Regions from separate parts of the Paenibacillus sp. FSL H7-689 genome, predicted to be linked through region 1. Evidence: predicted binding sites of a transcription regulator. Region 1 holds the regulator's gene; each other region holds the start of a gene.
The links. The regulator Rex, encoded in region 1, represses fermentation and respiration genes when NADH is low (regulators of the CRP and FNR family bind a similar motif). The targets are predictions, from matches to a motif close to TTGTGAAATATTTCACAA.

Region 1 (2,282 bases):
ACACGGTAACTCCTGCTTTCAGTAACGCAGGAACCCGAGCAACACCGGAAGCGAGTTTCAGGTTACTTCCCGGGTTATGGGATACAGCCACATCATGACGGGCCAAAATTTCAATCTCTTCGTCATTCAGATGCACCGCATGTGCAACCAGGGATGGACGGGAGAAAAAGCCCAGTTTCTCCAGATGTGCCACAGGACGCAGTCCATAATCAGCCACGTTCTGCTCCACTTCACGAAGCGTTTCAGACATATGTGTATGGAGAGGAAGGTTCAGGTCGTTCGCAACCTGCACAAGCTTCTCTATGTAGTCAGGAGGGCATGTATATGGTGCATGTGGCGAGATTACGGTTGTAATGCGACCATCTGCCTGTCCATTCCACTCACGTGCAAACGCTGCCGACTCCTCCAGCTTCCGCAGTTGCTCTTCTTCCGAGCACAGCCCGATTACACCACGTGCCAGTGCTGCTCTAACGCCTGATTGCTCCACAACTTTGGCAACTTGATCCATGTGATCGTACATGTCCAGGAAAGCTGTAGTTCCGCCTTTCAACATTTCAAGCACCGACAGGGAAGTTCCCCAATATACATCTTCTGAAGTCATTTTCGCTTCCATCGGCCACATTTTTTCCTGCAACCATACTTGCAACGCAAGATCGTCTCCGTGCCCTCTGAGCAACGACATTGCTGCATGACCATGCGTATTGATCAGACCCGGCAGGAAGAACAGTCCTTTTCCATCCACTTTGGTACAATTTTTGTCTCCATCCGGCAATGTCTCACCAATATGCACAATCTTGTCATCCTGGACAACCATGTATCCTTGAACCACGTTCCATGCTGTGCCGCCTTCATTAACGGCAAATTTGCCGTTGTGAATTACCCATCTATTTGTTGTCATCTTCCTCGTCGTCCTTTCCAGTCTCCAAGTAATAGGCCAAACTAAGCAGATCCGTTGTAAAGTCAGCATGGTGAATGCGGATATGCGGCGGTGTTTTTAGAATTGTTGGTGCAAAATTAAGGATCGCTTCAATTCCTGATTCAATAAGCTGATCCGCAACATTTTGGGCTTCCGTATCCGGAACCGTGATAATACCGATACGGATGTTTTCCGTTTTAACCGCTTCCGTCAATTCATTCATTGGTTTTACCGTCAAACTGTTGATTTGGCTACCAATCTTCGGTCCATATGCATCAAATACAGCAACAATCTTCATGTTGTCTTTTAGATATGCGTTGTAGTTGGACAAGGCTTGACCGAGATTACCCGCGCCTACCAGAGCTACATTAATTTGCTGATCGATTTTGAGAATGTGACGAATTTTCTCAATCAAATAAGATACATCATACCCGATCCCTTTACGACCAAAATCACCGAAGTAAGCCAGGTCTTTACGAATTTGGGCCGGATTCAGATCCAGCCTCTGTCCAAGCTCTTGAGAAGAAACAGTAGCCACCTCACGCTGATGCAACTCGTTCAAATAACGCAAGTATACAGGCAGACGGCGTACCACCGCTTCCGAAATTTTATCCGATTTCATTCTTGCTCCCCCTTACCAAGGCCACGATAAAATAATAGATGAAAAGATGAGCATCCTGTATAAACTCAAAGATAAACGTGACATTTTATACAGAATGCTCCTTGTAATTTAGGTTATAAGTTCTTACGTGCAACTGCTTTAATCGGATACGGAAATATCTAATAAAGTTTAACGCCAAACGATAGTGTCATGCAATGATATAACGAACAAAACAACCATTATTTTTGTTCATTAGCAGGTTTTTCCAACCACTCGGTAATTCGTGGAACCATCTGCTCCGTGAGCATGTGTTCCATTTTGGGACCAGGTAAAGAATATAAAAAGAATTTACCATAGTACGCTTCAATCACCCGTGTATCATAAACAATGACAATTCCTCTGTCCTTCGCTGTACGCACCAATCGGCCAAATCCCTGCTTGAAACGAATGACCGCTTGCGGCACGGACAGTTTCATGAACGGATTTTTCTTCTGTTCCTGAAGCAGCTCACTCTTGGCTTCCACCAACGGATGATTCGGTGGCTGGAAAGGCAGTCGCACAATAGCGAGACAGGTTAGCGCCTCTCCCGGGATATCTACACCCTCCCAGAAGCTGCTTGTACCCAGAAGTACCGTAGCTTTGGCATCTTGGAACCTGCGAGTCAGCTTGGAGCGGCTTCCACTGTCCACGCCTTGCCCAAGCAACGAGATGTCGTTACCAGACAGTGCCTCCTTCAGCGGATCATAGACCTGTCGCAACATCTTG
Region 2 (2,282 bases), on a different contig from region 1:
CCCACACCAAAATCAAAACCTTCCAAAAAGAAGAAACCGACAAACAATACGGCAATCAGCAAAAACCACAACTCACTTAGTGACAACGGAATAACCTCCATCCACGCCGAACGGATCGGCCGATTCATCGTGATCTTCCGGCTTATCGACCGCAAACGGTCCTGCTTTGATCTCACGTACGAACAGGTATACCATCACGATTCCGAGAACCGTATACGCAGCGGTAAAAGCGATGGTCGAGAACAGGATCGTTCCTGCGGATACGTTCGGCGAGACCCCAGCTTCGGTTGTCATATAGCCAAATACTGTCCATGGCTGTCTTCCTACCTCGGTCATAATCCAACCTGACGTATTGGCGATAAACGGCAGGGAGATGGCGAACACCATCAGACGCATAAACCACTTTCCAGCGACCTCTAGCTTCTTACGCATGGCTAGAAATGTACCGTATAGCGCCAATGCAATCATTAAACCACCCGCTGCGATCATAATGCGGAAACTCCAGAATGTTGTCCGTACCGGCGGGATGTAGTCCCCCGGTCCATACGTCTGTTCATACTCAGCTTGAAGCTCCTTCATACCTTTGACACTACCGGAGAACTTGCTGTAGGACAGATAACTGAGCAATCCAGGGATTTTGATCTCACCCGTACTCTCCTGTTTATCCGGGTCAATAAAAGCGACCACCGTCCATGGTGCCGGATCTTCTGTCGTTGTCCATGTGCCCTCACTGGCTGCCATCTTCATCGGCTGTGTCTCCACCAGATATTGCGCCTGGAAGTGTCCGGAGAAAGCTACACCAAATGAAGAAACAAGAGCGATAATGATCGCGATATTAAACGATTTGCGGAAGATCTCCACATCCTGCTTTTTCATCAATTTGTAGGCACTGATCCCGGTTACAACGAAGGCTCCTGTCATCAATGCCCCAAAGATTGTATGTGGGAACTCGACGAGCAACTGACCATTCGTGATGAGTGCAAAGAAATCATTCATCTCGGCTCGGCCGTTGTTAATCTCAAACCCAACAGGATGTTGCATAAATGAATTGGCTGCCAGAATCCACAGCGCGGACAGGAATGTGCCGACAAACACCAGCCAGATGCAGGCTAGATGCACTTTTTTGGACAAACGATCCCATCCGAATATCCACAATCCAATAAATGTAGACTCCATAAAAAACGCCAGTAGCGCTTCAATAGCCAGTGGCGCACCGAATACGTCCCCGACAAATCGGGAGTACTCGGACCAGTTCATACCAAACTGGAACTCTTGCAAAATACCTGTGACTACCCCGACGGCAAAGTTAATCAGGAACAGCTTGCCCCAGAACTTGGCCATCGTTTTGTAGATCTCCTTACCCTTAACAACGTACAACGTCTCCATGATTGCAACCAACAGTACAAGACCGATGGATAGCGGGACAAAAAAGAAATGGAAAATCGTTGTAAGTGCATATTGGATACGCGATAACATAATCGGATCCATACCGTTACCCCTTCTTTCTGTTCACTTCGCAGTATGCGTATTTGGCATTGAAGCTGCACCTTCGCTGTCTGTCCGCCAAATACGTTGATGAACGTATTGTGCCAGATTACCTATTTTACACATGTGATAATTATCACAATCTTCGTCTCTAGCGCAAAAAAAAGTGATCCTGGTCACACAAAAGATAAAATTCAGCCTATTATCACAGCATGCCAACTGCATCTATTCATGGAAGATACTCATGTTTGGGACGGAATGCCCATATGTTAGTCTCAGGCATATCATGCGAAGTACCGTGAGGGCTTTACATATGAAGTGAAAGCATGAAGCACATGCAGAGCGAAGACGCTCCATATTACAGTCAAGGTGAGGTGAACTATTCATGGAAAAACCTGCACCACTACCAGGTGAAGACGCCGAAACCAGCCTGGATAAGGCCAGTACAACACAGCCCCCTGTCCGGTATGTTCTCTTCCCTCGCAAAGGAGGCTGGTCATCCTTTCCCTATCCCGATATTGCTGCACTGCTGTCGATCGAGGGAGAGGTCTACTATGTCAGCAGCCTGACGCAAACAGAAGATGTACCTCCGGTCATTACCATCATCTCCCTCCCTAAAGCCGAACAGCTATTGCTGGAACCTCGCACCGTAGCCGTAGTCGCCCATCCCTACTGGCTAATGGCTACAGCTTCGCTGGAGCCTGAGCTATGTATTGCCCTGCTCCCTGAGCCTGCTGGAAACGAAGCAGAATCTCCCCTATGGGAGAGCAGTATTTCCAAACTGGTCGGCATCGCCG
Region 3 (2,282 bases), on a different contig from region 1:
ATACGAAGCATCCACTTGTTAAACTGATTACGTTTCTTCCAGAATACAAACAGGAAGTACAGACTTGATATAGCAAGCAGAGCGAATCCAATACCAGCCATTAGATCAAACAAATAATGCACAAGTAAGGGCGGGTGTTCATCTGGTGGAAATTCGTTCAGCCCGGTTACCTCGGCGTTAAAGTCTCCAAAGGCAAGGAAACTGAGCAGTTTCGGCAAATGAAGAGCGCCTATAATTTCATGTTCTGCATTCAGCCATCCTAAAAAAATCAAATCCGCGCCGCTTTCCGTCTCGAAATGCCACTCGGCAGCTGCGAGCTTCTCCGGCTGATGCTCAGCCAAAAACTTGGCAGACACATCTCCAGCTAAAGAATTTAACAAACTGAATACCAGCACAACGGCCATCATGAGATTCAAGCCTTTTTTGTGGTAGGCCGACACTCCTTTTCTCAGCATCGCAAAGGCTGCTATTCCTGCTAACAGAGCAGCTCCTGTCAGATAAGCCGAGCTTAATACATGGAACACTTTGGAGAACGTCGCTGTATTCAGCATCGCTTGCACGGGGTTCACTGCCATGAATTGACCTGCTTCCATGACAAAACCTTCAGGCTGGTTCATGAATCCGTTCACTGTTGTAATAAAAACAGCAGACATGCCTGCCCCGGCGACAATCGGAATAGTCAGCAACCAGTGGATATACGGATTTTTGAACCGATCCCACGTGTACAGATAAATGCCCAGGAATATTGCTTCAAAAAAGAATGCAAATACTTCCATAAATAGTGGCAGTGCAATGACATTCCCGGCCAGTTTCATAAAATTCGGCCATACCAAGGCCAACTGTAGTGAGATCGCTGTGCCTGTCACGACACCAACCGCGACAGAAATGACAAACCCTCTGGACCACCTCTTTGCCATAAGTATGTAATGGTGATCCTTCTTCCGAATGCCGATGAACTCTGCAATAGCAATCATCAAAGGTACGCCGACACCAAGCGTTGCAAAAATCACGTGGAACCCGAGCGTCAAACCAGTCACTAGCCTGCTCCATAAAACCGTATCAATAGCCATTCTTTGTGTTGCCTCCTTTCAAACTCTGTTCAATTTAGAAACATTCAATATCAGATTTGGCCAAGCTCAATGCAGAGTTGCGAAAAAATTCACAAAGTTAGGTATGACGATATCTTGCCACACCTATAATGCGTTTACTCCTGTAGGCCCCGATAATAGCAAGCGTTGGATGCCTATTAAAATCTGATATTGATGCACTTAAGGTACTAACCAAGCCTATTAATCAAAATTATTATATCTTTATTTTTACCTAATTCAATCAAAGACACGTCTTCTACCCTAAACGTTCAAGAAAGGATCAACTCTTTCTGACAACTTGGTGAAAAACAAAAAATACACCCAATGGAGCTATTGATTCATTGGGTGTAAACGTGTTATTGCACGGCAGATTCTCTATTTTACTTGCTTACTTGCTCCGGACTCACCACACCTGCCTCGCGACGTACGCTCATGATGATCAGTGATGCAGCTAATACCGTAAGGATGATTCCAAGCATCTGAAATCCTGTCACATTGAATGTATCTCCCATGACAATCCCAATCAATAACGACGATAAAATGGTCCCCAGGTAGCGTGATGTATTAAAAATACCCGATGCCACTCCAATCATTTCTTTCGGTGTGCTTTTGAACAGAGCTGCTTGCATGCCGACCGCGTTTAGGCCGTTACTTATTCCAAATAAAGCTAAGGCAACAATGATTATGAAGATTGGAGAAGTTTCATTCATGACGGCGATCAATATAGAGCCTAATGTCATTAAAGAAGCGGATACGATCAGTGCTGGCCGTGATCCCGATCTGTCAATCCAGCGTCCTGCGATTGGAGCAATGATGACTGAACATAACCCCAAAGCTAGCATACTCATTCCTGTATGAACTTCGTTGAGATGACGTACCTGCTTCAAGTACGTAGGAACTCCAAAAAAAAGAGCGTAAAACAGGATGTTCACCAGCATGTATTGCACATTCACCCAAGTCATCTCGGGATATGAGGCAAACGTTCGCAGAGGGATAAAAGGCGTGGCTGCTTTTAATTCATGTCGGAAGAACATGACGAATGCGATTAACCCGATCCCCCCTGTCAGCAGATGCCATGTTGAAATATCTCCTGTGGAATTTACTGAAAGTAAACCGATGAGCAGAGTCACCAAAGCTACCGTAAACATCAGGATACCTGGTGCGTCAATTAACGCAAGCCATTGCCGAATGGAC

Region 2: the regulator Rex is predicted to act here: its motif matches at 1,610-1,627, upstream of C170_RS19135 (cytochrome ubiquinol oxidase subunit I).
Region 3: the regulator Rex is predicted to act here: its motif matches at 1,148-1,165, upstream of C170_RS26070 (cytochrome ubiquinol oxidase subunit I).

The regions. Positions count from the first base shown of each region.
Region 1 covers NZ_ASPU01000011.1:43,846-46,127, forward strand. Annotated here, with positions in the region: gene C170_RS06655 (amidohydrolase) at 1-898, opposite strand, end outside; gene C170_RS06660 (redox-sensing transcriptional repressor Rex) at 885-1,538, opposite strand; gene dinG (ATP-dependent DNA helicase DinG) at 1,757-2,282, opposite strand, start outside.
Region 2 covers NZ_ASPU01000021.1:396,531-398,812, forward strand. Annotated here, with positions in the region: gene cydB (cytochrome d ubiquinol oxidase subunit II) at 1-128, opposite strand, end outside; gene C170_RS19135 (cytochrome ubiquinol oxidase subunit I) at 73-1,488, opposite strand; gene C170_RS19140 (tetratricopeptide repeat protein) at 1,871-2,282, shown strand, end outside.
Region 3 covers NZ_ASPU01000057.1:262,145-264,426, forward strand. Annotated here, with positions in the region: gene C170_RS26070 (cytochrome ubiquinol oxidase subunit I) at 1-1,070, opposite strand, end outside; gene C170_RS26075 (MFS transporter) at 1,469-2,282, opposite strand, start outside.